Regions from separate parts of the Atlantibacter sp. genome, predicted to be linked through region 1. Evidence: predicted binding sites of a transcription regulator. Region 1 holds the regulator's gene; each other region holds the start of a gene.

What was found. The regulator Fur, encoded in region 1, represses iron uptake genes when iron is present. The targets are predictions, from matches to a motif close to ATAATAATGAGAACNACTATCAA.
Region 2: the regulator Fur is predicted to act here: its motif matches at 3,952-3,974, upstream of RT120_RS00915 (TonB-dependent siderophore receptor).
Region 3: the regulator Fur is predicted to act here: its motif matches at 2,373-2,395, upstream of fhuE (ferric-rhodotorulic acid/ferric-coprogen receptor FhuE).
Region 4: the regulator Fur is predicted to act here: its motif matches at 1,693-1,715, upstream of RT120_RS00040 (Nramp family divalent metal transporter).

What each region holds. Positions count from the first base shown of each region.
Region 1 is NZ_DAMBQK010000020.1:52,855-60,642, reverse strand. Features, by position in the region: gene nagE (N-acetylglucosamine-specific PTS transporter subunit IIBC) at 4-2,040, shown strand; gene glnS (glutamine--tRNA ligase) at 2,217-3,884, shown strand; gene RT120_RS16530 (helix-turn-helix domain-containing protein) at 3,996-4,610, opposite strand; gene fur (ferric iron uptake transcriptional regulator) at 4,914-5,366, opposite strand; gene fldA (flavodoxin FldA) at 5,659-6,189, opposite strand; gene ybfE (LexA regulated protein) at 6,339-6,620, opposite strand; gene ybfF (esterase) at 6,762-7,529, opposite strand; gene seqA (replication initiation negative regulator SeqA) at 7,711-7,788, shown strand, end outside.
Region 2 is NZ_DAMBQK010000001.1:192,920-200,707, reverse strand. Features, by position in the region: gene RT120_RS00935 (MBOAT family protein) at 1-1,061, shown strand, start outside; gene RT120_RS00930 (alginate O-acetyltransferase AlgX-related protein) at 1,076-2,155, shown strand; gene RT120_RS00925 (SOS response-associated peptidase) at 2,282-2,956, shown strand; gene RT120_RS00920 (siderophore-interacting protein) at 2,959-3,834, opposite strand; gene RT120_RS00915 (TonB-dependent siderophore receptor) at 4,054-6,252, shown strand; gene RT120_RS00910 (sugar-binding transcriptional regulator) at 6,297-7,259, opposite strand; gene RT120_RS00905 (phosphogluconate dehydrogenase C-terminal domain-containing protein) at 7,381-7,788, opposite strand, start outside.
Region 3 is NZ_DAMBQK010000010.1:29,750-37,537, forward strand. Features, by position in the region: gene lpoB (penicillin-binding protein activator LpoB) at 1-129, opposite strand, end outside; gene RT120_RS11075 (YcfL family protein) at 142-516, opposite strand; gene hinT (purine nucleoside phosphoramidase) at 518-877, opposite strand; gene RT120_RS11085 (NAD(P)-dependent alcohol dehydrogenase) at 1,064-2,113, opposite strand; gene fhuE (ferric-rhodotorulic acid/ferric-coprogen receptor FhuE) at 2,490-4,667, shown strand; gene ptsG (PTS glucose transporter subunit IIBC) at 4,775-6,208, opposite strand; gene RT120_RS11100 (metal-dependent hydrolase) at 6,514-7,302, opposite strand; gene holB (DNA polymerase III subunit delta') at 7,311-7,788, opposite strand, start outside.
Region 4 is NZ_DAMBQK010000001.1:819-8,606, reverse strand. Features, by position in the region: gene RT120_RS00045 (hypothetical protein) at 1-320, opposite strand, end outside; gene RT120_RS00040 (Nramp family divalent metal transporter) at 415-1,653, opposite strand; gene RT120_RS00035 (NupC/NupG family nucleoside CNT transporter) at 2,004-3,203, shown strand; gene RT120_RS00030 (EAL domain-containing protein) at 3,247-5,436, opposite strand; tRNA gene RT120_RS00025 (tRNA-Ala) at 5,666-5,741, opposite strand; tRNA gene RT120_RS00020 (tRNA-Ala) at 5,780-5,855, opposite strand; gene RT120_RS00015 (YfeC-like transcriptional regulator) at 6,074-6,436, shown strand; gene RT120_RS00010 (YfeC-like transcriptional regulator) at 6,440-6,826, shown strand; gene gltX (glutamate--tRNA ligase) at 6,877-7,788, opposite strand, start outside.

The DNA.
Region 1 (7,788 bases):
AAAGTGAGTATTCTAGGTTATTTGCAACGAGTAGGCCGGGCGCTGATGGTGCCGGTTGCTACCCTGCCTGCAGCAGCAATTCTGATGGGGGTAGGTTACTGGATTGACCCGGTTGGCTGGGGTGGAGATAACGCGCTTGCGGCATTCTTCATAAAGTCCGGTGCTGCCATTATTGATAACATGTCCGTCCTGTTCGCTATCGGTGTGGCGTACGGGATGTCTAAAGACAAAGACGGTGCGGCGGCGCTCACTGGTTTTGTCGGCTTCTTAGTGTTAACGACCCTCTGCTCGCCGGCAGCGGTGTCGATGATTCAAAAAATCCCTGCCGACCAGGTTCCGGCGGCGTTCGGTAAAATCAACAACCAGTTCGTCGGTATTCTGGTCGGTATTATCTCTGCGGAATTGTACAACCGCTTCAGCGGCGTTGAGTTGCCGAAAGCGCTGTCGTTCTTCAGCGGTCGTCGTCTGGTACCGATCCTCACCTCTTTCGTGATGATTGTAGTGGCGTTCATCCTGATGTACATCTGGCCAATGATTTTCGACGGTCTGGTGACTTTCGGCGAACACATCCAGAAACTGGGCTCCGTAGGCGCGGGCGTTTACGCCTTCTTCAACCGTCTGCTGATTCCGGTCGGCCTGCACCACGCGCTGAACTCCGTGTTCTGGTTCGACGTGGCGGGCATCAACGATATTCCTAACTTCCTGGGCGGCGCACAGTCTATCGAATCCGGTAAAGGCATTGTGGGCATCACGGGTCGTTATCAGGCGGGCTTCTTCCCCATCATGATGTTTGGTCTGCCTGGCGCGGCGCTGGCGATTTACCACTGCGCACGTCCGGAAAACAAAGCCAAAGTACTGGGTATCATGATGGCAGGCGCGTTTGCCGCCTTCTTCACCGGTATCACCGAACCGCTGGAATTCTCCTTCATGTTCGTTGCGCCGGTGCTGTATGTGATCCACGCCATTTTGACCGGTATTTCTGTCTTCATCGCGGCCAGCATGCACTGGATTGCCGGTTTCGGCTTCAGCGCCGGTCTGGTGGATATGGTGTTGTCTACCCGTAACCCGCTGGCGACGCAATGGTACATGCTGATCGCTCAGGGCCTGGTCTTCTTCGTTATCTACTATGTGGTGTTCCGTCTGGTTATCACCAAATTCAATCTGATGACCCCGGGTCGTGAACTGGCTGTTGCCGGTAGCGAAGCGGATGGTCAGGATATGAACGTAAGCGGTACCAAAGAGCAGGATGTTACCGGCCTGGCGCGTCAGTACGTGGCGGCAGTCGGCGGTTCAGACAACCTGACCGGGATTGACGCCTGTATCACCCGTCTGCGTCTGTCGGTGAAAGATTCCTCCCGCGTTAACGAAGCCCTGGCGAAACGCCTTGGCGCAACGGGCGTTATCCGTCTCAATAAAACCGGTGTGCAGATTATCGTTGGCTTTATGGCGGAAAAAATCGCCGATGCGATGAAAACTGTTGGCAACGTACCTGCCGCCACACCGGCTACGGGCGAAACCGCGCCGGTTGCCGCACCGGTTCAAACGGCGAAGCCGCAGGCCACCCCGAATACCACCTCCACTATCGCAACGCTGGTTGCGCCGGTGACCGGTGATGTGGTTGCGCTCGACGATGTGCCGGACGAAGCCTTCGCCAGCAAAGCGGTGGGTGATGGCGTGGCGATTAAACCGACGGCAAAAACCGTGGTTGCGCCAGCTGCGGGCACCATCGTTAAGATCTTCAACACCAACCACGCGTTCTGCCTGGAAACCGAAAACGGCGCTGAAATCGTTGTCCATATGGGTATCGATACGGTGGCGTTGAACGGCCAGGGCTTTAGCCGCCTGGTGGAAGAGGGTGCTGAAGTGACGGCGGGCCAACCGGTGCTGGAAATGGATCTGGATTTCCTGAACGCCAATGCGCGCTCCATGATTAGCCCGGTGGTTTGCAGCAACATCGACGACTTCAGCGGCCTGGTCATTAAGGCGCAAGGTCAGGTCATTGCCGGTCAAACCCCACTGTATGAGATTAAAGGCAAATAATCGCTCCTGAGTAAGAGGTTGCCTTAAGCGGCGGAAGAGAATTCCGCCGCTTTTTTTATGGAAAATCGCCAGAACGCAGCGGTTATTGTGTTTTTGTGCAACTAATGGTTGTGTCCCGTCTTAGGTTATAAGATCATTCACCGTTATCTATTTTGCGAAGCTTTGAGGAATGCGCGATGAGTGAGGCTGAAGCCCGCCCGACTAATTTTATTCGCCAAATCATTGATGAAGATTTGGCCAGTGGAAAACACTCGACTGTTTATACCCGTTTCCCGCCTGAGCCGAACGGTTATTTGCATATCGGCCATGCAAAATCGATCTGCCTGAACTTTGGCATCGCCAAAGATTATCAGGGCCAGTGCAATCTGCGTTTCGATGACACTAACCCGGTAAAAGAAGATATCGAATACGTTGATTCCATCAAAAACGACGTCCAGTGGTTAGGTTTCCAGTGGTCAGGAGACGTGCGTTATTCTTCTGACTACTTCGATGCGCTGCATCAATATGCCGTTGAGCTGATCAACAAAGGCCTGGCCTATGTTGACGAACTTTCGCCGGAGCAAATTCGCGAATACCGTGGCACCCTGACTCAACCGGGTAAAAACAGCCCATACCGCGATCGCAGTGTAGAAGAAAACCTCGCGCTGTTCGAAAAAATGCGTACCGGCGGTTTCGAAGAAGGCAAAGCCTGCCTGCGTGCGAAAATCGACATGGCGTCGCCGTTTATCGTGATGCGCGACCCGGTGATTTACCGCATTAAATTCGCCGATCATCACCAGACCGGCAGCAAGTGGTGCATCTATCCGATGTACGACTTTACCCATTGCATCTCCGATGCGCTGGAAGGCATTACCCATTCACTCTGTACCCTGGAATTCCAGGATAACCGCCGTCTGTATGACTGGGTGCTGGATAACATCACCATTCCGGTTCATCCACGTCAGTATGAATTCTCTCGTCTGAATCTTGAGTATGCGATTATGTCAAAACGCAAACTCAACCTGCTGGTGACGGAAAAGATCGTTGAAGGCTGGGACGACCCGCGTATGCCGACCATTTCAGGTCTGCGTCGTCGCGGTTATACCGCTGCCTCTATCCGTGAGTTCTGCAAACGCATCGGCGTGACTAAGCAAGACAACACGGTAGAAATGGCTGCGCTGGAAGCCTGCATCCGTGAAGATCTCAACGAGAACGCGCCGCGTGCCATGGCGGTTATCGACCCGGTGAAACTGGTGATCGAGAACTATCCGCAGGGCCAGAGCGAAAGGGTCACGATGCCAAACCACCCGAACAAACCGGAGATGGGGAGCCGTGAAGTGCCGTTCAGCGGCGAAGTGTGGATCGACCGCGCCGACTTCCGCGAAGAGGCTAACAAGCAATACAAGCGCCTGGTGCTGGGTAAAGAAGTCCGCCTGCGTAATGCCTATGTGATTAAAGCTGAGCGTGTAGAAAAAGACGCGGAAGGCAACATCACCACTATCTTCTGTAGCTACGACGCAGAAACCCTGAGCAAAGACCCGGCGGACGGCCGCAAAGTGAAAGGCGTGATCCACTGGGTGAGTGCCAGCCATGCGTTACCGATTGAAATCCGCCTGTACGATCGTCTGTTTAGCGTGGCAAATCCCGGCGCGGCAGAAGATTTCCTGTCGACTATCAATCCAGAGTCGCTGGTGATCAAGCAGGGTTTTGGCGAGCCGAGCCTCCAGGATGCGGAAATGGGCAACGCGCTGCAATTCGAGCGTGAAGGTTATTTCTGCCTCGACAGCAAATATTCCAAACCTGGACATCTGGTGTTCAACCGTACGGTAGGGTTACGCGATACCTGGGCGAAAATCGGGGAATAAGATTTCATTGCTAAAACGCCGCGTAATGCGGCGTTTTTTTGCGCGAAGCTTCTTAAATGAAAAGAGAAAGGCCCGGAGAACGTCTTAGGTTGCGATGAATGGCCTCTCGCATCAACTGAGTTTTTCAGGCAGTTGATTGATCGTCAGCAATTTGCCTCTTTTAACATCAATATGATTTTTAGCGCGCATCGCGGACAAAACTTTCATGACGATGCTGCGGGATAAATTGGTTCGTTTGACGATGAAATCCGCAACATTGATTTTTGACCGCATAAACTCATCTAATTGATTAAGATGGAGGAGATTCCCCTTTATCATTTGATAACTATTTCGCCCCATCATCATCTCATCCCGATAAAGTAAGCTTTCTATATACCACGATAAAATTGCCGGTATTAAGTGCAGCGAATGATTATCGTCAAGCCGCTGCATGAAAATGTCCAGAGGCACTAATTGGAAATGGCATTGCGTATCAGCATAAATGCGCAGATAGGCCAGATTTCGGGCATTACCGGTTAGCCCATACAGCGCTGGTGCAGTTTGTTTTTCGAATAATAATCTATCGCTGCTGCGAATGATAGAAAACTGCCCACCATGAATCAGCGTAACGGTATGGGGTCTTACGGGTATTAAGGTATATCTTTCAACACGCGTAAGTTTGTTATAGTCAGTGAATAAATCCGTTAAGCGATATAATTCAGAGAGGGGTTTCTGCGGTAATGTCATTGCGATTAACCAGATTTATTTTATCGGATGCGATGTTACTCACTATTTTAAGTGATGGCATTTTTAAACCGCAACGCAACAAACAGGCCCGACGGGTAATAAGACGTCACAATATATCATAACCTACTGATTCGTATGGTTATTGATATATTCTTAAAACATCATTCATATTATTTAATTCATTACAGGATTTACTTAAAGGTTTCATTATTAAGCAAGCCATGCCTGTTATTTTTTAAATCATCAGAAATAAAAAAGCCGACATTAGTCGGCTTTTACTGGAATTCATGATTCTAGAAAAAATTACTTTTCTGCAATCTCATGCGCATTTTCGTCTTCGCGGCAATCGCCTTCTGCGCAATGGCCATACAGGTACAGGCTGTGGTTAGTTAAGCGAATACCGTGACGGGAGGCAATTTCACGCTGGCGCGCTTCGATTGAATCATCGCTAAACTCGATCACTTTACCGCAGTCCAGGCAAATGAGGTGATCGTGATGATGCTGCTGAGTCAACTCGAAAACGGATTTGCCGCCTTCAAAATTATGGCGTGTGACGATTCCGGCATCATCAAACTGGTTAAGAACGCGGTAAACGGTCGCTAACCCAATCTCTTCACCCATATCGATCAGGCGTTTGTATAAGTCTTCCGCACTGACATGGTGGTTGTCCGGCCCCTGCAACACTTCGAGGATTTTTAACCTCGGAAGCGTGACTTTCAGGCCAGCCTTTTTCAATGCGGTATTGTTGTCAGTCATGCGGAATTTGTCCTGTTACGTAACGATTCGCTCCTCAGGGAGCAAGAGATCGATGCAAGGCATTATGCGTTTCATTATAGAACTGCCATGGCTAAATGAAAACTGCAACTGCCTTGCTTAAAAATACCCAAAATCGTGGCGCTGCCTGCATTTGTTGCAAAATCACCCGATGCGTAAGGCGTGTATTGTACAGGTCTGGAGGCAAAAGTTAAAAATTTGTAGCAATTATTTTTATCGCTTTTGCCTATCAATTAAGATAAAAAGACGCTAATTGACTTAGCGCCTTTAATAATCAGGCGTTGATGATGTCCTGCAGGTGCAGCTCTTCAGAAACCTGTTTCACCCATTTTTCAACGCGTTCTGCGGTGAGTTCCGGTTGGCGATCTTCGTCGATGGCAAGACCGAGGAAGTGATCGTCATCCGCCAGGCCTTTGGAAGCTTCAAAGTGATAGCCTTCAGTCGGCCAGTGGCCAACGATAGTTGCGCCACGCGGTTCAATAATGTCACGCATGGTGCCCAGGGCATCGCAGAAGTATTCGGCATAGTCTTCCTGGTCGCCACAACCAAACAGGGCAACCAGTTTATTGTTGAAATCAATCTCTTCGAGGGTCGGGAAGAAGTCATCCCAGTCGCACTGCGCTTCGCCGTAATACCATGTAGGGATGCCCAGCAGCAAAATATCAAAACTTTCGAGGTCTTCTTTGCTGCTTTTAGCAATATCACGCACTTCAGCAACATCTTTACCAAGCTGTTTTTGAATCATTTTTGCGATATTTTCAGTGTTGCCGGTATCGCTGCCGAAGAAAATGCCTACGATTGCCATGAGTAAAATAACCTCTTGAAACTTAATGAGATGGTTGAGGCAAAAAGCCTACAGATAGGGCAATCATAGCAGAACAGACAAGCTGGCGGAAATCTCTATCACGGCCATGTGCACAGTCTGCTACATCGCGCCGTGTTTTTAGATAACTCTCAGTCCTTAAGGGCGGCGAGCTGTGACAGCAGAATATCTTCGATCAATTCGCTGCGGCTGATATTGCGGGCCTCTGCCAGCATGTTGAGCGCGTCAACCGCTTCAACGTTCAGTTTGAGCTCAACGCGCTTGAGCCCGCGCACTTTGTCGCGCTTTAACTGGTTGCGCTTGTTAATGCGCAACTGTTCATCGCGTGACAGCGGGTTAGTTTTGGGTCTGCCCGGGCGGCGTTCGTCCGAGAACAGATCTAATGTCGTACGGTCCGTTTGTTCTTTGGCCATGATGCGCGTTTTGACAGGGAAAACAGGGTGCAGGAGCGGGGCTCGGATGCAGTTAAGCGCGCCATCATACATGAGGGAATCCAGCGCGCCAACGCGTTAACGGCACTCTGAGTTATCAGCCGCTTTATTTTTAACCATTTTTTACCCGGCATCGAGGTAGCGGCGGATTGCCCGTACCACCGCCTGCGGTTTTTCGGCATGAACCCAGTGGCCCGCGCCCGCTACGACGTGCGCGCGCGCCTGAGGGAATTGCGCAAGCAGCGCCTCGCGATGGCTTTCATCCACGTACGGCGAATTGCCGCCGCGAATAAATAGCGCCGGATGATCCCAGGCGGGCACCGTTTCCCAACCGACGATATGTGAATACTGATCCCACAGCGCTGGCACATTGAAACGCCACTCGCCGGATGCGAAAGATTTGAGCAGAAACTGAATCACCCCTTCTTCAGGGATTTGTTCACGCATCAGCGCCGCCGCATCCTGGCGAGAGGTGATCCCGGCTTCGCTGACGGCATTAATCGCGGCGAAAATTTCATCGTGCCGCCGCACCCGGTAATTCACCGGCGCGATATCAATCGCCACCAGTTTATCGATGCGTTGCGGCGCGATTTTGGTTGCCGCCATCACAGCTTTACCGCCCATGGAGTGACCGATAAAAGTGGCTTTGTCGATACTCAGTTCGTCGAGCGTATCAATCAGATCCTGTGCCATGGCCGGATACGTCATGATATCGCTGCGCGGTGACAATCCGTGGTTGCGCATATCCACCTGGATAACGTCGAAATCGGTAATCAGTTCGCGCGCCAGCACGCCCAGGTTATCCAGGCTGCCGAACAGGCCGTGAACCAGCACGACCGGTGAGGCGTTATGCGATTGTTGTGCAGTTTGCGCTCGGGTATGTAATTTCATGGCAAAGTTCTTTTTTTGCAGGTGTCAGGTTAGGGTATTATGTTGAACATTCTGCCGCCCGGTCGCAAGATCCAGTTAAATCTGACTTTTGCCGCCTTCCTGGCTTGACGCTATCCGCTGTTGGGGTTTGATCCTATACTCCCAACGATTTGTATTCAGAAAGATATCGCACTGGATTAAAATGAAAACGATTGAAGTTGATGACGACCTTTATCGCTATATCGCGAGCCACACCCAGCACATTGGTGAAAGCGCGTCC
Region 2 (7,788 bases), on a different contig from region 1:
TGGATAGTTACAAAGGCAAAGCTACTGAGTATGATTTTGTCAATTACACGTTATTTGTTACGTTCTTTCCTCATCTAATTGCCGGGCCGATACTTCATCATAAGGAAATGATGGGTCAGTTTGCCTCAAAATGGAATTTAACCATTAAGTATAAAAATATCCTGTTAGGCTTAATGATTTTTGGGATTGGACTTTTTAAGAAAGTTGTCCTGGCAGATATGTTCGCAGAATGGGCAAATCTGGGTTTTTTACCCGGCTATATCCATAATTTCTATAGCGCATGGGTCACGAGCTTATCGTATACGTTTCAGTTATACTTTGATTTTAGTGGATATTGCGACATGGCTATCGGTGCCGCCTTACTGTTTAATATCTTACATCCTGTTAACCTTTTCTCACCGTATAAGTCGTTAGATATTCAGGATTTTTGGCGCAGATGGCATATTACCCTGGGGCGCTATCTGCGTGATTATATTTACATTCCACTGGGCGGAAATCGCGCCGGAGAACTCCGAACCTATTTCAACTTAGCTCTGACATTTGTGATTGGTGGGTTATGGCATGGCGCGAGCTGGATGTTCATAATCTGGGGTGCCATGCATGGTGCAGCGCTGGTCATACATCGATTTTGGTCTAAGACTGGATGGTCTCTGCCAAAACCAGTTGCATGGTTCATTACATTTATGTTTGTTAACATCGCATGGATTTTTTTCCGAGCCCATTCAGTAGAGGATGCGACCCAAATAATTAGTTCAATGTTTAATATTGACTCATTTAAAGCCATGGATGTTGCAAATGTGCCAATTAATAATCTCTCAATGCTTGGTGTACTTTTTGATACTCTTTATAGTCTGTTGCCTGCTGGAATAGCAGGATATGCAGGCCAATTCTTCATGATTATTGTATCATTTATTATAATGACGCAAAAAAACTCAATAGAAATAGTTCTTCAAACAAAAACAACCTATAAGTGCATGATTTCTATAGCATGTTTAACAGTCATTGCCGTGTACTTTGCTTTAAGAAGTACCAGTACCGTATTTTTATATTTTAATTTTTAAGGGATGTTTCAAAAATGAAAAAGAAACTTTTTCGCTTCATCGCGATCATTCTCATCCTGTTAGCGGTACTCCCTATAGTTAATATTATAACCATGGTTCAAGAAAAATCATTGTCCCTTAAAAAAGAACGTCTATTCAACGTTGATTCTGTATTGACGCTGATTGGATTTGCGGGCTACAGGCTTGGCTTATCAACCGACCCTGGCGAAGTGATGGTTGGCCGCAACGGATGGTTGTTTATGGGAAACAATTTTTCCCGTTCCCTTCAGTATAAAATTGAAGGGATAAAAGAGTCCGATATGCCTGTTGTAGAAGCAATAGATAAGACCATCGTTGCCTGGGACTCCTGGTTTAAAGATAACGGCGTTCAGAACTTCAAAATTATGATTAGTCCTGATAAGGACTCTATATACAGTGAGGAACTCCCTTCATGGGATAAGCATTATAATGTTCAGTTCCGTGACGTCATTCAGCAGAAGCAACCTGATATCTACGTGGATATCTATGGTTCTCTTTTGCAAAAAAAATCCGACCAACACTTGCTTTACTATAAAACTGATACTCACTGGAACAGTTACGGGGCATGGGTCGGGTTTACAACTTTAATGGCCTCCCTAAAAAATCCGCAAATAAATGCAGTAGTCTCCCGTATCGATGCATCAAGCTTTAGTTTTAACCCATCCATTGGCGGCGACCTTGCAAGGTTTTTACGTATCGGTTCGTATAACACAGATATTCGTTCCGATATTAATAATATTAACATCACAAATAACTATACTTTTGTTTTAGATGAAAAATCTGGTGCCATCAAAATGCTGGGTAACTATTTGCAGGTGCCATCTCCTTCATCTCCGGTCTGGGTTAGCGCAGTTAATCATTACCAGAATTCAAAAGTATTATGGCTACGTGATTCATTTGGTAGCGCTATGTCTCCCTATATGATGCGTATGTTTAAAGATGTCATCATGGTGCATTACAATGAGGTAACACCAGAGCAAGTCAAATCACTGGTAAAAAAATATAATGTCGATTATGTTTTTGTCACTGTTGTTGAGCGAGACGCAATGTCAAAATTTTTCACAACATTGCCATAATACCTAATAGGGGGCTTGCCCCCTCCCCTCCTTGTAAATTGCAATTATATATTCAGCCACATGAGTATCTTGTGGAATCCTTTCCCTCTGTCTTACCTATACTTCCCTTAAACACGGGAGGTCACTATGTGCGGACGTTTCGCCCAGGCGCAAACGCGTGAAGCCTATCTCAGCCAGTTGGCTGAACAACTCGAACGCGATATCCCTTACGATCCTGAACCCATTGGCCGCTACAACGTTGCGCCAGGCACCAGAGTGCTGCTGTTAAACGAGCGCGATGAGCAGTTGCATCTCGCTCCCGTCCACTGGGGCTACGCGCCGGGCTGGTGGAACAAAGCGCCGTTGATCAACGCGCGAGTCGAAACCGCTGCAACCAGTCGCATGTTCAAGCCGCTGTGGCAGCATGGGCGGGCGATTGTTTTCGCCGACGGATGGTTTGAATGGAAAAAAGAAGGCGATAAAAAGCAGCCGTATTTTATCTATCGTCAGGATGGGAAACCGCTGTTTTTCGCTGCCATCGGCAGTACGCCGTTTGAGCGCGGCGATGAAAACGAAGGCTTTCTGATTGTTACCGCAGCCGCAGATAAGGGGCTGATTGATATTCACGACCGACGCCCTCTGGTCCTGACGCCGGAAGCCGCACTGGCGTGGATGAGCCAGGATATCGGCGGAAAAGAAGCGGAAGAGATAGTCAAAACAGGCGCAGTTCCGGCGGGGGATTTTACCTGGCATCCGGTAACACGCAGCGTCGGGAATATCAGAAATCAGGGGGCGGAGTTGATTGCACCGCTGGAGGCGTAACGTTATTTGTTGCTCCAGTAGGCCATAAAGTTCACGCAGGCCCGGTCAAGGTTGCGATCGCCGGTCAGATAGCGACGCAGGTTTTTCACGGTCGACGACTCGCCGGCTACCCAGGCATAAAACGGTTTTTTGCCTTCGGCGCGCTCCCAGATGTCATCTTCCAGTAAGCTGCTGGAGACCAGCGACTGCGCCTGGCACTGCGCCCAGTCAGGAATATCCACGTTCGCTTTAACCGCATCCAGCAGCGCTTCGCCAAAGCGATCGGACTCTCGCGCAATCCAGCGCACGCGGGCAAAACTAAACGCGCTTACGTCATGAATATCTTCTTTATGCGGCACTTCTATAAACGCCTGAACCTCAGGCGGATGCGCGGATTTCGCCAGCTGTTCAAGAATGCCCAGGACGGCAGGCAGCGCGGTTTCATCGGCAATCAGCAACGCCTGGTTTACCTGCACAGGCGGCAGCCACTCGTAGCCGCCGCTGTCGCCATCAAATGCCGCATCCGGTGCAACCACCAACAGCCGCTCGCCAGGGCATGCGTGCGTGGCCCAGCGCGATGCCGGACCCTTTTCCCCATGCAGTACGAACTCGACGTCCATTTCCCGTGCATCGCGGCGCAAGGCTCGGAGTGTATAGGTCCGCATCACGGGACGTATCTCTTTCGTCAACGCCAGATAATCCTGGTACCAGTTCTCCCCCTTCCCTAATCCCGGCGGAAACTCACCGTTTTCACTGAACAACAGTTTGATGCGCTGATCCGGCGCGTCATGCTTCATCTGCGCCACATCATCGCCGGTAAATACGCAGCGCAGCAGTGAAGGCGTGATGTGATGCCGTGATTTCAGCGTGAGGTTGAAGAGTCGATAGCTGGCGGCCATAGCGATGAGTCCTTAGAGGTCCGGCGAGTTGGATAACCTCTCAATAAATAAGGAAATATTAATGGAGATTTGCAAGCAAATATTGCAAAAACGCTTGTCTTTGTAAATGTAATAAATATCATTATGAGAATAATTACCAATTCAAATAAATGCTTCTGCAACTGCTTGTGCTGCGCTTTTTATCGGGGCAAGGCACTTAACTTAATGGAATAACAACTGATGATAGCCAATCGCCGTACCCGCTGGGTGCTGAACCCTGTGCTGCTCGCCATGCTCTCCGCGCCCGCTTTCGCTGCTGATACCAAAGAAGATACTCTGGTGGTCTCTGCCAACCGCGCGCATCGCAGCGCCACCGATATGGCGCAAACCACCTGGGTGATCGAAAAGCAGGAAATCGCACAACAGATGCAGGGCGGGAAAGAGATCAAAGAGATCCTCGCTCAGTTGATCCCAGGGATGGACGTCAGCAGCCAGGGCCGCACCAACTACGGCATGAATATGCGCGGCCGTTCGATGATGGTGATGGTTGACGGCGTGCGCCTGAACTCGTCGCGTACCGACAGCCGCCAGTTGGATGCCATCGATCCGTTTAACATCGAGCGCATCGAAGTCATTTCCGGCGCGACATCGCTGTATGGCGGCGGTAGCACTGGTGGGTTGATTAATATCGTGACCAAAAAAGGCCAGCCGGAGCAGGAAGTAGAGCTGCAACTGGGCGGGAAAAGCGGCTTCAACAGCCATAACGATCACGATGAAAACGTCGCGGCGGCGGTGAGCGGTGGCAACGATAACGCATCGGGCCGCATGTCCGTTTCCTACCAACGATTTGGCGGCTGGTATGACGGCAACGGTGATGAAGTTATCATCGATAATACCCAGACTGGCTTACAGTATTCCGACCGTCTGGACGTGATGGGCACCGGGACGATTAATATTAATGATACCCAGCAGCTCCAGCTCACCACCCAGTACTATAAAAGCCAGGCGGATGGCGATCACGGCCTGTATCTGGGCCGTAACTTCTCCGCCGTTACCGGCCAGGGCAAAGCCTATAACGCCAGCAATCTCGATTCTGACCGTATTCCGGCAACCGAGCGTCACTTAATCAATCTGCAATATTCCAACACCGATTTCTGGGGCCAGGATATGGTGGCGCAGATTTATTATCGCGATGAGTCCCTGACGTTTTATCCGTTCCCCACTCTGGGCCGCACCGGCGTCACCAGTATTGGTGCCTCCCAGCAGCAAACCGATTTTTACGGCGGCAAGCTAACGCTTAACAGTACCTTATTCGACAGCCTGAATTTGACTTACGGCGTGGACGCTGAACATGAAACTTTCGACGCCAACCAGCAATTCTTCGATCTGGCGAAAGCCCAGCAGTCCGGCGGGATGACGCTGGAAAATAGCTATAACGTGGGGCGCTACCCGAGCTACAGCATCACTAACCTCGCGCCGTTCCTCCAGACCAGCTATGACATTAACGACATCTTTACCCTGAGCGGCGGCGTGCGTTACCAGCACACTGAAAACAAAGTGAATGATTTCATCGGCTACGCCCAGCAGCAGGCCATCGCTACCGGGGCAGCGACTTCCGCGGACGCGGTGCCCGGCGGCAAAACCGACTACAACAACTTCCTGTTTAACGCCGGTCTGCTGGCGCACCTGACTGAACGCCAGCAAACCTGGTTTAACTTCTCTCAGGGCTTTGAAATCCCGGATCTGGCGAAGTATTACGGCTCCGGCACTTACCGCCTGAATAATGGTCATTACCAGTTGCTGAATAGCGTCAACGTTAACGACTCCACGCTGGACGGCATCAAAGTGAACGCATATGAGCTCGGCTGGCGCTATACCGGGGATAATCTGCGTACCCAACTGGCGGCGTACTATTCCCTGTCGGACAAAACCATTTCCATTAACAAAACCGACATGACCATCAATCTGGATGATGACGAACGCCGAATTTACGGGCTTGAGGGCGCGGTGGATTACTTCTTTGCCGACAGCGACTGGAGCACCGGCGCGACCTTTAACGTGATCAAATCGGAAACCAAACAGGAAGGGAAATGGGAAAAACTGACCGTCGATGCCGCCAGTCCGTCTAAAGCCACCGCGTATGTTGGCTGGGCACCCGGCGACTGGAGCCTGCGCGTGCAGACCCAGCAAACCGTTGACTTAACCGACAGTGCCGGCAAGAAAATCGAGGGTTATAACACCATTGATGTGCTGAGCAGCTATAACCTGCCGATGGGTAAAGTGAGCTTCAGCGTGGAAAACCTGTTGGATGAAGATTACACCACCACCTGGGGGCAGCGCGCGCCAGGGTTGTACAGCCCCACTTACGGTGCCGCCGATCTGTATACCTATAAAGGTCGCGGGCGTACGTTTGGGGTGAATTACTCGGTACTGTTCTAAAAACAGAAGGGAGCCGAAAGGCTCCCCTTTTCTAACCGCAACGCTTACTGCGTCATACTCAAAATCGTGCGGATGTTGCGCGCGCTGGTGGCGATAACATCAATCGCCCCGGTGCGCAACGCGCCCATAATCGACATTGCTTTCGTGTTCTCCGAGGCGATGGCAATCACACACGGGATCTGGCGCAGCTCTTCCACGCTCAGCCCGATAACCCGGTCATCCATCACGGTATTAACGTGCTTGCCCTGGGCGTTAAAGAAATCATAACCCGCGATATCCCCGGTGACGCCCTGATTCAGGCTGGCGTCGTTAATTTCCTGCGGGGTAAACCAGCCCAGCTTGACCATATAGCTGTTCTCGTTCATATCGCCGATGCCCACCAGCGCGATATCCGCCTTGCGAGCGCGATCGAGGGTCTCTTTGATGGTGCCATTGCGCATCAACGCGGCTTTTAATTCCGGGTTTTCCACATAGGCAGGCGCATACAGCGACTCGCTGCTGCCGCCAAATTTTTTCGCCAGCAGACGGCTGATGTGGTCGGCGTTAATCACGTCGCCGGTGCGGTGCGTGCCGCCAATTCCGCAAATAAAGCGGCAATCTTTCGCCTGAATGGGGCTGGTGTATTCCGCCACCGCCGCCACGTTGCGGCCCTGGCCGACGGTTACCACCATATTGTCGCGCAGGTTGTTGGCGAGATAACCCGAGACTAACGCAGCCACCTGGCGGCGCTGTTCGTCTTCGTCGTTATGGTCGAGGGCGATTAACGCGCGGCTAATCGGGAAACGCTCCTGCATCTGCTTTTCAAGCTGGGTGCTGAATACCGGATGGTAGCGGACATTGATTTCGACAATGCCCTCTTCTTTGGCGCGCTTAAGCAGGCGGCCAACTTTAATGCGGGAAAAACCAAAACGATTCGCGATCTCTTCCTGAGTCACCTCATCGCAGTAGTACGCAATAGCGATCTCGGTGAGTAGTTCAAAATCCTGACTCTGGCTGGATTTATCCATGCGAGGCGCGTTCTCCATTGACGGGAAAGAAAAGACCTGTAAGGTGCAGAAAATTATATCAGAGAAACATTAATTTAATGAAACAATGCTCTGCCGCGCGGATCGCGGCAGAGCCTGTGGCTTAACGCTTAATGCTATCGATTTTCAGCATCCGGGCAATGACTTTATCCAGTTCCTGCTCTTCAAAAATCACTTTCCAGTCCGGCTTCACAATTTTCTCGCGGCCGTATTCCATGGCGATCATGCAGGCGTCGGAGAACGGGTTGGTGGCGCGGAACGCCACGGCCAGAGCAATCTGAATATGGCCGTACAGCATCGCTTTCGCCGCTTCTTCCGGCACGCCGCTGTGTTTGACGGTTTCATCCAGCGCTTCTTTCATAAATGCGCCGACCATACAGGCCACGGTTTCTACCAGCGTCGGCTCCAGATACGCCAGTTGCTTCACCGTCACCCAGTGCACCTGCTCGACCGGGCCGTACATGCAGCTGATCACTTTGCTCAGCTCGGCTTTTTGCGCGTCGCTGCCGGT
Region 3 (7,788 bases), on a different contig from region 1:
TGGCACCGGTTGCTGTGGCGCAGGTGTGGCTTGATCGACCGGCGCAGGCTCCTGTTGCCCACGCATCACACACCCGGAAAGTATTAACGCTACTGTCGCCAGTAGCCAAAAACGAGGCATCGCCCTCATTAATATCACCCCTTATAACCAGAGATAGAGTCGAACCTGGCTGGCGCCCAGAAAAGGCGACGCCGCATTCAGCACGATGCGGCTGTGCGCAGGTATGATTATCGTGGCGGACTTATCCAGTGGATGCAATTCCAGTCCGCTCTCTTCGTACCAGTAAAATTGATAGTTCAGCGTTACGGGCACATCCTTTTCATTGTAAAGCGTACTGGTGGCGACGAGCTTGCCGGATTGACTGGATAATTCTGGTTTTTCAGCCATCACGCCCGCCGCCATCACTGAGGTTTCCATCACCAGCGTCTGGCGATCGCTCACCGGGATTTCCGGGCGCGAGCTACACCCCGCCAGCACCATCAGTGAACACAATGCAAGAAGGCACGCACGTTTCATGTTACAGCCCTTTATGGGAAAGCATCGGCCCCAGCGCGCGTCCGCCCAACAGGTGCATATGGATATGGTATACCTCCTGCCCACCGTGACGATTACAGTTCATGATCAGGCGATAGCCATCTTCGGCGATGCCTTCCTGTTCGGCAATTTTCGCCGCCACGGTCAGCATACGGCCCAGTGCCTGCTCGTGTTCCGGGGTGACGTCATTAACGGTTGGGATCAGCACATTAGGAACGATTAAGATATGGGTCGGCGCTTGCGGAGAGATATCGCGGAACGCGGTGACCAGTTCATCCTGAAAGACGACGTCGGCTGGGATCTCGCGACGAATGATTTTGCTAAAAATAGTTTCTTCAGCCATGACCGTATCCTTTTTTAACGCTGCGGCGGTATTAAGCGCAGTAAACGAGTGAGCATCTGTGCATTCAGTATATCACCCTCGCTGATTGCCACAAATGAAACACTGGTTTTAATCAATAGGTTGCGTGGAGTTTAACGGGATAAAACGGTTTGTTTCGCCGCATCGCCAGCAAAACAAACCGCAGGGTTACGACGCCAGGGACGCCATATCGATCACGAAGCGGTATTTTACGTCGCTTTTCAGCATCCGTTCGTAGGCTTCATTGATCTCCTGAATCTTAATGATTTCCACGTCTGAAACGATGCCTTTTTCCGCGCAGAAATCGAGCATTTCCTGAGTTTCCGCAATCCCGCCGATGCAGGAACCCGCCACCGAGCGACGGCCCAGGATCAGCGGCACTGTGTTGACATAGGGTTGCAGTTCGCCCAGCAGGCCGACAAACACCAGCGTGCCGTCGAGGGTCAGCGTCGGCAGATAGGGGTTGATGTCGTGGGTATAAGGCACGGTATCGATAATCAGGTCGAACTGGTTTTTCACCTGCTCCATATGCGACGGATCGGTGGAAATAATCACGTGATGGGCCCCGAGGCGACGCGCATCCTCTTCCTTGCCCGGCGAACGGGTAAACAGCGTGACTTCCGCGCCCAAACCGTTCGCCAGCTTGAGGGCCATATGCCCTAACCCGCCGAGACCGACTACCGCGACTTTACTGCCCTCGCCAATATTCCAGCGCTTGAGCGGTGACCAGGTGGTAATGCCCGCGCACAGCAGTGGTGCCGCGCCTTCTAAATCCAGGCCCTCCGGGATACGCAGCACAAAATCTTCACTGGCGAGAATAGCCTGGGAATAGCCGCCAAAGGTGGGGCGATGATCGAAGCGATCCTGGCCGTTATAGGTCTGGATATTGCCTTCTTCGCAGTACTGCTCCAGCCCCTGCCGGCACGGATTGCACTCGCGACAGGAATCCACCATACAGCCGATGCCCGCCAAATCGCCAGGCTTGAATTTCGTTACTTTGTCGCCGACCTCAGTCACCCGGCCAATAATTTCGTGGCCCGGCACCAGCGGATACTGGCTGAAACCCCAGTCGTTTCTGGCCTGATGGAGATCGGAGTGGCACACGCCGCAATACAGAATTTCTATCGTCACGTCATCGGGGCGCGGCGTGCGTCGCTCAACCTGAAAAGGCGCTAACGGCGCGGTGGGGGAAAGCGCTGCATAACCTGAAACTTTCATCTTGGTTCTCTCTCGCTGTTAACAGACCTATTCACTGTAGACCCGCCCCCTGCTGATAACCACTGCGCGAAAAAAAACGCCGCGCGCTGCGCCACGGATAACGTCTGTTCCCGATGTATTTATGGGTGTTTATGTTGATAAACCGTTATTTCGCGAGAGGAATGACGTTAATCGTTTAACTCTTCAGCGCGATCGCTATCACCGTTTCTGGAATCCTGTTTCAGTTTCACTCTTACATTTGTTTACACCGATCAACCAAATGCATATAGTTCTCATTTTTATTCGTATCTCTGATGTTATTACCACACACAACATGCCACGCGCCGTTGGGAAACCCAGGCCGCGCAGCAAAAATTGCGTCTTTTATTAAGGGTTAATCATGTCTTCTGTTTTTGATACCAGGAAAAATTCTCTGCCCCACCGCTCACTGCTGGCGATGTGCATTTGCGCCGCGCTGCCGGTGAGTTCGGCATTTGCCGCGCCGCAGTCTGAAGATACGGTGTTAGTTGAGGCATCAGCCGTTAACGCACAAGCCGAAGAAAGCCAGGATTACAGCGTTAAAACCACCTCTGCCGGCACAAAAATGATGCTGGTACAGCGCGATATTCCGCAGTCTGTCAGCGTGGTCAGCGAACAGCGTATGCAGGATCAAAAGCTGCAAACGCTGGGCGATGTTCTGTCTAACACCACGGGCGTTAGCGCATCGGTAGCCGACTCGGATCGTATTTCTTATTACTCTCGCGGATTCCTGATCGATAACTACATGGTGGACGGCATTCCCACCTTCTTCGAAACCCGCTGGAACCTGGGCGATGCCCTTTCCGATACCGCATTGCTGGAGCGTGTGGAAGTTGTGCGCGGCGCGACCGGTTTGATGACCGGGCCAGGCAACCCTTCCGCCGCCGTGAACATGGTACGTAAGCACGCCGACAGCCGCGAGTTTAAAGGCGACGTCTCTGCGGAATACGGCAGTTGGGATAAACAGCGCTATGTTGCCGACGTACAGTCACCACTGACCGATGACGGCAGAATTCGTGGCCGTATGGTAGCCGGTTACCAGAATAACGACAGCTGGCTGGACCGTTATAACAATGAGAAGAAATTCTTTTATGGCGTGCTGGATGTTGATTTGACCGACATGACCCGCTTCTCCGTGGGCTACGAATACCAGGACATCAACGTCGACAGCCAGACCTGGGGCGGCCTGCCGCGCTGGTATACTGACGGTAGCCTGGTTGGCCATAACAAACACGACAGCACCGCGCCAAACTGGGCCTATAACGACAAAGACTTTAATAAAGTCTTCGCGACACTGAAGCAGGGTTTCGAAAATAACTGGGAGCTGACCCTCAACGCCACCCATACCGAAATGAACCTCGACAGCAAAGCGCTGTATCTTGACGGTCTGGTGGATAAATCTACCGGGATCATGGAAAGCTATTACGGCGCAAGCTACCCGGTGGTGGGCGGTACGGGCTACAACACCGGTAAACGCAAAGTGGATGCGCTGGATCTCTACGCCAGCGGGCCGTATGAACTGTTAGGCCGTCAGCATCAGTTAATGGTGGGCTCAAACTACAGTAAACAGCATAACCGCTACCTGAACAGCTGGGCTAACATCGGCGCAGACGAGCTGGGCAGCTACTACGACTACAACGGCAACTTCCCGGAAACCCAGTGGGGCGAACTGACAGTAGCGCAGGACGATAAGATCCATATTAAATCGGCCTATACCGCGACCCGCATCTCGCTGGCCGATCCGCTGCACCTGATTGTGGGCGCGCGCTACACCAAGTGGAGCAGCGACACCCTGACCCAGAACATTGAGAAAAACAACACGACGCCATACGCCGGTCTGGTGTTCGATATCAATGAAAACTGGTCAACCTATGCCAGCTACACCTCGGTGTTCCAGCCGCAAACCGTGCGTGACATTAACGGTAAATACCTGTCGCCGATCACCGGCAATAACTACGAGCTGGGCGTGAAATCTGACTGGATGGACAGCCGCCTGACCACCTCGCTGGCGGTATTCCGCATTGAGCAGGACAATCTTGGCGTTACCACAGGCCAGGTAATCCCAGGCAGCGCGGGTGAAAGCGCATATGCTGAAGCCGATGGCACGGTAAGCAAAGGCGTAGAGTTTGAAGTTAACGGTGCCATCACCGACTACTGGCAGATGACCTTCGGGGCGACGCGCTACGTGGCGGAAGATCGCGACGGCAACGCGTTTAACCCTAACCTGCCGCGCACGACGCTGAAACTGTTCACCAGCTATAACCTGCCGATGCTGCAACAGCTGACCGTCGGCGGCGGCGTGAACTGGCAGAATCGCGTCTACCAGAACGTTGCTACCCCATACGGCACCTTCCGTGCTGAACAAGGCAGCTACGCGCTGGTGGACCTGTTTGGCCGTTACCAGGTGACCAAAGACTTCGCCGTTCAGGCCAACCTGAATAACCTGTTTGATAAAGAGTACGATACCAATATCGAACAATCCTATATCTACGGCGCGCCGCGCAACGTCTCTGTGACCGCGAACTACAGCTTCTAATCACTCTCAGGCGAGGGCGTTAACGCGTCCCCGCCTCTTTCCTGTCTCAAAACCGCAGGCAATAAAAAAGGGAGCCTTGCGGCTCCCTCAGTCTCCCCGAACAACACTTAGCTGTTACGGATGTATTCATCCATTTCAGTTTTCAGGTTATCGGATTTAGTACCGAAAATCGCCTGAACGCCTGAACCTGCCACCACCACGCCAGCGGCGCCGAGTTTTTTCAGGCCAGCCTGGTCTACTTTCGCCACGTCAGCGACGCTGACACGCAGACGGGTGATGCACGCATCCAGGTTAGTGATGTTTTCTTTACCGCCGAACGCAGTAACCAGAGCCGGAGCCATTTCGCTGGTGCCGGTGGTTTTGCTGTCTTCGGTAGCATCTTCACGGCCCGGGGTTTTCAGGTCCAGCGCTTTGATCAGCACGCGGAAGATGGTGTAGTACACCACCGCGTAACCTGCACCCACAATCGGGAACAGCCACAGTTTGCTGCTGTTGCCAGACAGAACGATAAAGTCGATCAGGCCGTGAGAGAACGAAGTACCGTCACGCATACCCAGCAGGATACAGATCGGGAATGCCAGGCCTGCCAGAATCGCGTGGATGATGTACAGGATCGGCGCAACGAACATAAAGGAGAACTCGATCGGCTCGGTGATACCGGTCAGGAACGAGGTCAGCGCAGCGGAGATCATGATACCGCCGACTTTAGCGCGGTTTTCCGGCTTAGCAGAGTGCCAGATGGCAATCGCGGCAGCAGGCAGACCGTACATTTTAAACAGGAAGCCACCAGACAGCATGCCCGCAGTCGGGTCACCCGCCATGTAACGCGGGATATCGCCGTGGAACACCTGGCCTGCCGCGTTGGTGTACTCACCAATCTGCATCTGGAAAGGAACGTTCCAGATATGGTGCAGGCCGAACGGCACCAGGCAGCGCTCGATGAAGCCATAGATACCAAACGCCACTACCGGGTTCTGATAAGCAGCCCACTGGGAGAAGGTCTGAATGGCGGAGCCAATCGGCGGCCAAATGAAGGACAGGATCACGCCAGTGAAGATCGCAGCCAGACCAGAGATGATCGGCACGAAACGTTTACCGGCGAAGAAGCCCAGATACTCAGGAAGCTTGATGCGGTAGAAACGGTTGAACATGTAGGCGGCAATCGCACCCGAGATGATCCCGCCAAGCACACCGGTATCGGCCAGGTGTTTAGCCGCGATCTCTTCTGCGGGGAGATGCAGAACCAGCGGCGCAACCACGGCCATGGTTTTCACCATAATGCCGTAAGCCACCACAGCGGCCAGAGCGGAAACGCCATCGTTATTGGTAAAGCCAAGTGCGACACCAATAGCGAAAATCAGCGGCATGTTGGCGAAAACTGACCCGCCCGCTTCTGCCATAACGTGGGAAACCACCGCTGGCAGCCAGCTGAAGTTTGCGGAACCGACGCCCAGCAGGATACCTGCGATCGGGAGTACGGATACCGGCAGCATCAGCGATTTACCCACCTTTTGCAGGTTAGCAAATGCATTCTTAAACATAATTGAGAGTGCTCCTGAGTATTAGTGCTTTTTACGCGTTTAACGCATCAGCCTGTGGGGAGAGACAGGCCATAAACAGGGCATCTAAGCGCCCTTTATTTATTACGCAGAGTAAAATAAATAGGCTCAACATTGTTTGACAGCTATCACGTTTCAGCAAAGCGCAGGCCAAAAACTTGCATTTCTTTACATTGAGGATGTCTAAATGTGTCTAAACGCTGCGTCACCGCCCATTTTTAGGCGGTGAACTTTACTCGCTTTAAATATTAATTACGAGCTTTAAAATAACTGAGAGAGCCTGCAAATCAGGCGAGATGGGAGAGGTCAAGATGGAAGAGTTCGGAGAAATTACGCGTCGTGATACGCGCCAGTTCCTCGACGGAAACCCCTTTAAGCACAGCCATGTACTCAGCGACATCTCTCACTAACGCTGGCTGGTTCTCTTTGCCGCGATGAGGCACTGGCGTGAGCCAGGGGGAGTCCGTTTCGATCAGCAAACGGTCGAGCGGTACATAACGCGCGGCCTCGCGCAATTGCTCTGCATTGCGAAACGTCACGATACCGGAAAACGAGATATACATTCCCATATCGAGGAGCTTCGCTGCCGTTTCCCTGTCCTCAGTAAAACAGTGTAGTACGCCACCGCATTCCGTCACGTTTTCCTCACGCAGGATCGCCAGGGTGTCTTCACGGGCATCACGGGTATGGACAATCACCGGTTTATTCAGCTCGCAGCCAATACGTAAGTGGTTGCGGAATGATTCCTGCTGCTGAGGTTTGGTTTCGGGGGTGTAGTAATAATCGAGCCCGGTTTCGCCCATGGCGACAACGCGCGGGTCCGCCGCCAGTTGGCGCAGTTGCGCGACATCCCAGGCTTCATCCTGATTCAGCGGATGAACGCCGCAGGAGTACGCCACGTTATCGCGCTCGCCGATCAGATCGCGCATCGCCCGATAGCCCGGCAACGTGGTCGCCACCGCCAGGCAAAATTTCACGTCGCGCGCGGCAGCTTTTTCCAGTACATCATCAACGCTGCTGTGTAGCGTTTTATAGTCCAACCCATCAAGGTGGCAGTGTGAATCAACTAAAAACATAGCATCTCTCAGAGAGGGGAATGTGGGAGCGGTGCGCCAGTGCGCCATACTTGTTCCCAGTTTAAGAGTAGTTCAGTAAGCATCAGTTCGCGGTTAAGGCCGGCGACCGAGATAAGCTGCTCGCGGCATGGCAGCAGCCCATCCAGCATAGCTTGCAGGTGGCCGGTGGGAAGTAACGTCGCCAGCCGCTGGCTGTGCGCGGTTAAATCAGCATGAGTAATATAGCCTGCCGCGCCCTGCTGGCATTTAATGGCATCCAGCAACAGCGCCGCCAGCCAGTGCAGACGCATCGCCGCATCGTCGTGATGCAGTTCCGGCAGCAGCGCCAGCGCATCACGGGTGTTAATGGCCTGTTCCAGGCGCTCCGCCAGCAGCGGACGCTGCGACCAGGCGCTGGTTTGCAACAGTTCCAGTGCCGCAGCAGGCGCACCGCCGCTTAGCCGCAACGCGGCAATACGCTGGGCCTGAGGTGCATCGGTTTCACGC
Region 4 (7,788 bases), on a different contig from region 1:
GCGTAATACTCGCTTTTATTCACCACGTCGTTCAGGCACAGCGCGACAAATAAATCGCGGGTGCGCTCTTCCGGGCTGGTGATATAGCGGTTGAACTTAATTTTCTCCAGCAGCTCGATATATTCGCCGTAGCCCATGGTGGTGGTAATCAACTGATTATCAATATGCAGATGAAATTGCTCAGGCAGCAGCGCATTAATTTCTTTCATGGTGCGCTTTAACGTTGAGAGCGTTTTGCCGAAACGCTGGGTCACGTCGCCAATGGCAACCGGGCAGTGTTCCTGGACATATTTCACGAAAACCAGATCAAATCCATTCATGGAAAATACGGACCAACGGGCGTTGAAAGAAGGTAACCCAGTTTAGCGGGTAATGATTGAGAAAACCGTGACAGATGGCCTGTCACGGTCTGGCTTACAGGTCGAAAAGCGTGCCGATCAGCAGCCACAGGTTGAGCGCCACTACCAGCCCCACAATCCCCCAGCCGATAATCCGTACCCGAGGGGTATTGACCAGTGACCCCATCAGTTTGGCATCGCTGGTAAAACGCAGCAGCGGCACTAACGCCAGAGCGATACCAAAGCTCAGCAGGACCTGGCTCATCACCAGAATGCGCGTCGGATCGAGGCCCATCAGGATCACAATAAACGACGGCGCCATAGTGATACTGCGGCGCACCCACAGCGGGATATGAAAACGCACGAAGCCCTGCATGACCACCTGCCCCGCCAAAGTACCGACTACGGTGGATGACAGGCCCGCCGCCACCAGGCTCAGGCCAAAAATGGTCGCCGCCGCATGGCTTAATAACGGCTCGAGAGTTAAGTAAGCCTGGTCGAGATCGGCGACCCCGGTATGACCAGAAAAGTGAAATGCCGCCGCCGCCGTCGCCATCATCGCCAGGTTCACGAAACCGGCGATGGTCATGGCAATCGCCACATCCCATTTGGTGGCGGAATAGCGTTCGGCCCGCGAGCCTTCATGCAGGTTCTGGGTCAGTGACGAGTGCAGATAGATAACGTGCGGCATAATGGTCGCGCCCAGCACGCCTGCGGCGAGAAACACCGCTTCCGAGGTCGGCAGGCTGGGGATAATCATCCCTTTGCCCAGTTCTGCAAACTCCGGCTGAGAAAAAATCAGTTCGACGATATACGCCACCGCCACAAACAACAGCAGTCCGCCGATCACCCTTTCCAGCGGCTTCTGGCCACGGCTTTGCAGCATCAGGATCAGGAATGTCGCCACGCCGGTGAGTATCGCCCCCTGTAACAGCGACACGCCGAGGATCAGCTTGAAGCCGATGGCCGCGCCGATAAATTCCGCGAGATCGGTCGCCATGGCGATAATTTCCGCCTGGACCCAGTAAAACCACACCAGCGGGCGTGGATAGTGGTCGCGAATTTGTTCGGCGAGATTTTTGCCGGTGGCGATGCCCAGTTTGGCGGACAGCACCTGAATCAGCATCGCCATCAGGTTGGCCCACACCACGACCCACAACAACTGGTAGCCGAAGCTGGCCCCTGCCTGGATATTGGTGGCGAAGTTACCGGGATCGATATAGCCAATCGCCGCGATAAACGCGGGCCCCATCAACGCCAGCCTGAGTTTACGCGCCGTACGGCCATTACTGTTATCAACGCGACTGCTGGTCATTTTTTGCCTCAAGATATAGCCTTTGCTATGTTTCATGCTAACAAAATGAGAATGATTATCAAGTTCATTCACAAGGGGAGCGTACGATTACTTTGATAGCTAAAAACGATGTTGGAAGAGCCGCGTGCGTAGCGCCGTGTTTATCAACGGAGCGTGGCGAAGTGTTAAAAGTATAGCCGGAGAACGTAACCTTTCAGTTCTTTACGTAACATATCAGAAATGTCTGGTGGATCACTATTTTTGCGGTTCGTCACAAGACCTTACTATAGTGAGCGGTAGATCTCGTTTTATTACGCCTCGTTGCATAGAATGTGCAGGAAAATTAAACCTGCCTCATATTCGGAGCACATATGTCCCGCGTTCTGCACTTTGTTCTGGCGCTCGCCGTTGTTGCGCTGCTTGCTTTGCTGATCAGTCGTAACCGCAAAGAAATTCGTATTCGCTTTGTTGTTCAATTATTAGTTATAGAAGTGCTTCTTGCCTGGTTCTTCCTTAACTCTGAGATTGGTCTCGGATTTGTGAAGGCGTTCGCAGGCATGTTCGACAAACTGCTCGGCTTTGCGCGCGAAGGGACAAACTTCGTCTTTGGCGGCATGAACGATCAAGGCCTGGCATTCTTCTTCCTGCAGGTTCTGTGCCCTATCGTCTTCATTTCCGCGCTGATCGGTATTTTGCAGCACATTCGCGTTCTGCCGATTGTGATCCGCGCTATCGGTACCGTGCTCTCCAAAGTGAACGGTATGGGTAAACTGGAATCCTTTAACGCCGTCAGCTCGCTGATCCTCGGCCAGTCGGAAAACTTCATCGCTTACAAAGATATCCTCGGCAAGATGTCCCGCAACCGCATGTACACCATGGCGGCTACGGCAATGTCGACGGTATCGATGTCCATCGTTGGCGCGTACATGACCATGCTGAAGCCACAATACGTGGTGGCGGCGCTGGTGCTCAACATGTTCAGTACCTTTATCGTGCTGTCGCTGATTAACCCGTACCGCGTTGAACAAGAAGACGAAAACCTGCAGATGTCCAGTCTGCATGAAGGCCAAAGCTTCTTCGAGATGCTGGGTGAATACATCCTGGCCGGTTTTAAAGTGGCGGTGATCGTTGCGGCGATGCTGATTGGCTTTATCGCACTGATCGCGGGCCTCAACGCGCTGTTCGCTGCGGTACTGGGCATCTCCTTCCAGGGCATTCTGGGTTACGTGTTCTACCCGATTGCCTGGGTGATGGGCGTACCGGCAAGCGAAGCGTTGCAGGTGGGCAGTATCATGGCGACCAAACTGGTTTCCAACGAATTCGTAGCGATGCTGGATCTGCAGAAAATTGCCCAGTCCGCTTCCCCGCTGTCTGCGCGTGCGGAAGGCATCCTGTCTATCTTCCTGGTATCGTTCGCTAACTTCTCGTCTATCGGTATTATCGCCGGTGCGATCAAAGGCCTGAACGAAGAGCAAGGCAACGTGGTATCCCGCTTTGGTTTGAAACTGGTATACGGCTCCACGCTGGTGAGCGTGCTGTCGGCGTCCATCGCGGCGCTGATGCTGCCGTAAGGTTTACCAGAATTAAAAAACCCGCTTCACGAAGCGGGTTTTTTTATGCCTGAACCAGCGTGCGCAGGGGCACCGGTCTGCCGGTGAGATAACCCTGGAGATAATTCACTCCCAACTCCAGCAGCAGTTCGCGTTGTGCTTCGGTTTCGACGTACTCCGCCACCACTGAAAAGGATTTGGCCTTCGCCAGTTCGCAGATCGATTTCACAATCATGTTATCCAGCGAGTCGGTCAGGATATCCTGGATAAAGCAGCCATCGATTTTGATGATATCCGCCTGCAGGCGCTTCAGGCGTTCAAAATTCGCATACCCGGTGCCAAAATCATCAATCGCGATACGAAAACCGCTTTCACGTAACAGCGTGATATTTTGAGTAGTGGTTTCCGAGTCGGAAAACGCCTGTTCTTCCGTAACTTCGATAATCACCCAGCTTACCGGCACGGCATACTCTTCAAACAACGCAATAATCTGCCGGGCGACACCTTTTTGCATCAGGGTTAACGGCATTAAATTGACCGAGAAACGCGGGCACTGGCTCGTGACCGGATGCTGGCGCAGAAACTTCAGCAAGCCGGTCAATACCTGCATATCAAAGCGTACGCTGAGGTTGAAATGGGCCACGACTGGTATAAATTTATCCGGCGTGAGAAAGACATCATCACAGCGCATGCGCGCCAGAATCTCGTGATATCCCTTACCGTTCGCATCGACAATAGGCTGTGCGTACAGCTCAATGTGTTCTTCTTCCAGCACCTGTTTGACCTGTTTAAGCAGCATGATACGCTCGGTAGTTTCGCCAGAGATAGTGACCTTACTGTTCTGATTAAGCGGCAATACCGGTTCGTCCGCCGTCACCTGTTCCGCCAGATAACTTAGCTGGCTGATCACCCGATAAAGCTCATCTTCGTGATAATTTATCGCCGACCAGGTGGCACCATAATCGATATCCAGCTGCACGTTATTCCACGGAAGCCGCTTACTGTTTAACAGATCGACCATATGGCGCAGGCGCGCCTCCGGTTCCGGGCCTTTCAGGAAAATTAAGAGATCGCTGCCAGGCAACTGGAATACCATCTCGCCCTGTTGAAGCCAGGGCTTAAGCATGCTGGAAATCAATTGTTTTACGTGAACGCGCATCATTAGCCCGTAATGGCGGCTCAGGAAATCCATATTATTGAGGCGCAGGCAGCACAGTGAACCGGCGCGTTCTCTTTCAATGACTTTTTCCAGCGCGCGTAAATTAGGCATCCGGGTTAACGGATCGGTTTGTGATAATGAGAAATATTGCCGTTTCATTCTCTCATTGCGCTGAAATATTACCGTCATAAACAGCACGGATACCGTAAAAGCAATAAATACCGATAACACGAAGGCCAGAGAATACGCGGAATTGCCGTACAAAAAACTTTCGTTCCAGCTCAGTAACATCCAGGCGGATAGGGACCATAACAGGCTAATCAGTCGCGGGCCGATTTTGAAAACGCCAATGGTGAATAGCACAAAGACAACGGGCACGATGTATCCCGATATCCAGTCGGTTTCATAGGGGCCGCAGCAAATAACCAGTACGGCAACCACCACCATCAACCAGCAGAAAGTAAATATGCGCCGTCTGCGGGAAAACACCGGAACAATACAGCGCCGGAAAAATGCGCGCGCAAAGGCCGGGCTTAACAGCATTCGCAACGGATAATAAAACATCCCGCTAAAGACCAGCGCCGCCGCCACCGTATTCTGACCATCAACGATATTAAACATTGTCGAACTGTGGCCGAAAAAGGGCTCGACGGCGGCAGGGAACGTCATAAAGTGCCCAAGGACATAGCGCATCATCTTACTGAGCAGCGGTGCGGCGAACCCTATCCATAAAATCCGATGCCCTACTCCTCTCCCCGTCAGGTTATAGCGCCAGCGGCGGCCAAGAAAGGCCTGGCAAATCGCGCCGCACAGAATAAACGGTGCCATAAAGCAAAAAAGAAAGGCGCCAAGCTGAAACACGCTCAGGGGATAACGATGTGAATAGGAAATCGCTAAGACAATTATCAGCGGGGCGATGGCATGACGGCCAAATAACAGGAACATCGCCACCATGACGCTCAGCGGTAAATAAGCGAGATAAAGCGCCTGCCCATCAATAATCGCTTTGGGGGATATATAACGTGCCACCGGCACCAGTAAAAAACACAACACCAATGCTACAAAAAATCTTTTTACGTTAATTCTATTTAACATGGATATATATATTTTACTTGTTAATTTGGCACGTGAAATAAGCGACACCAATAATATGGTTAATGTTTACCCGACGCAAGTGATGACCAGATTAATCTCCCCTCAATAAACAAGGCGTTAACGAAATACTACAAATTGACATAAATAAAATTAAATCATTGACCGGGGAAATCATAAAGAGGCAGGACGCAGAAACGAAAAACCCCCGCCGAAGCGAGGGTTTGAAAGGTGGTGGAGCTAAGCGGGATCGAACCGCTGACCTCTTGCATGCCATGCAAGCGCTCTCCCAGCTGAGCTATAGCCCCACGATTTTTTGTTTGCACCAAACTTGTGGGATGAAGTTTGGTGGAGCTAAGCGGGATCGAACCGCTGACCTCTTGCATGCCATGCAAGCGCTCTCCCAGCTGAGCTATAGCCCCGACGCAAAATCGTTGTCGTGTTGACGGCCCGAATAATATGAATTCCACCCTGGACTGTCAACGCGAAATTCACCGATTGGATTCAACCGCTGAAAAAGCCAGCAACATGGCATCTGTCTCGCACTTTCCTGAACTCGCTAGTTATTCACGTCACAGTTTCCAGTAAAATAGTGCTATAAGATGAACAGCTAATAACCTTATAAATCACTGGAGTACTCATGCTCAAGGAACGAATGACGCCTGAAGAATTGGCATTGCTAACGGGTTACAGCCGGCAAACGATTAATAAATGGGTGCGCAAAGAGGGATGGGAAACCTCACCCAAGCCCGGCGTGCAGGGCGGTAAAGCCAGATTGATCCACGTGAATGAACAAGTTCGACATTTTATTCGCAGCGCACAGCGCGCCTCTGAACCTCACGCATCTTATGTCGCCCCGCAAGCCGAAACGCCGCTCGAAAATTTGCTGATTAATTCATTGAAAGAGATGACCCCGTCCGAACAAAAACAGATGACCTCTCTTTTACTGCGAGAAGGTATTTCCGGGATGTTGCAACGACTCAGTATTCGTCATGATGACTAGCCTATGATGATTTTCAAACCAAGGATGACCCCGGCAGAACTGGCCGAATTAACGGGCTATAAAGCGCAAACCATTAATCGTTGGGTAACCGATCAGCAATGGCAAACCGTTCCTTTAAAAGGCGTTAAGGGAGGAAAAGCGCATCTGATTATTGTGGATGACCGGGTGCGTGAATATGTCTCCGGCACGCGGAAAATGCAATCCAGAACGGAAGGCTACCACGCCGCAGAACCCGTAATTGCTTACGGTGACGATGCCGCGCAACTGGAAAATCAATTACGGCAGGTCGCCCAGGCCATGACGCCCCATGAGCGCCAGCAGCTTTCTGCCTTGATTCTACGTGAAGGCATCAGCGGGCTGTTAAAGCGGCTCGGCATTAAAGATGAATAGCGACCAAAAATAAAGCCGGTATTCACCGGCTTTATTTGTCAACCGCAATATTACTGCTGGCTTTCACGCTCGGCGATAAACGCCAGCGCTTTATTGATACGTTCTACCGAACGGCTCTTGCCGATAGCATGCACGGTCACATCCAGGCCTGGCGACTGCCCTGCCCCGGTAACCGCCACGCGCAGCGGCATCCCCACTTTACCCATACCGACTTCCAGCTCATCCGCCGTGGCCTGAATGGCTTCGTGGACATTTTCCGCCGTCCAGTTGGTGATAGCCGCTAATTTATCGCGCACCACTTCCAGCGGTTGGCGTGCTACCGGACGCAGGTGTTTTTTCGCCGCGTCGGCGTCAAATTCTGCGAAGTCTTCATAGAAATAGCGGCAGGTCGCAGCCATCTCTTTCAGCGTCTTGCAGCGCTCGCCCAGCAGTTTTACCAGCGCCGCCAGTTCCGGGCCGTTGCGGGTATCGATATTTTCCTGCTCGATATGCCACTGTAGATGGGTCGCCACATATTCCGGCGCTAAGGTATTAATGTAGTGATGGTTCAACCATTGCAGTTTTTCCGTGTTGAAGGCGCTGGCGGATTTGCTGACCGCATGCAGATCAAAAAGCTTGATCATCTCTTCGCGGCTGAAAATCTCCTGATCGCCGTGAGACCAGCCCAGGCGCACCAGATAGTTCAGCAGCGCTTCCGGCAGATAGCCGTCATCACGATATTGCATCACGCTGACCGCGCCGTGGCGTTTGGAGAGTTTTTTACCGTCATCGCCGTTGATCATCGACACGTGGGCATACAGCGGCACCGGCGCGTTCAGCGCTTTCAGAATGTTGATCTGGCGCGGGGTGTTGTTGATATGATCTTCGCCACGGATCACATGGGTAATTTCCATGTCCCAGTCATCAACCACAACGCAGAAATTGTAGGTCGGGGAACCGTCGGTACGGCGGATGATCAGATC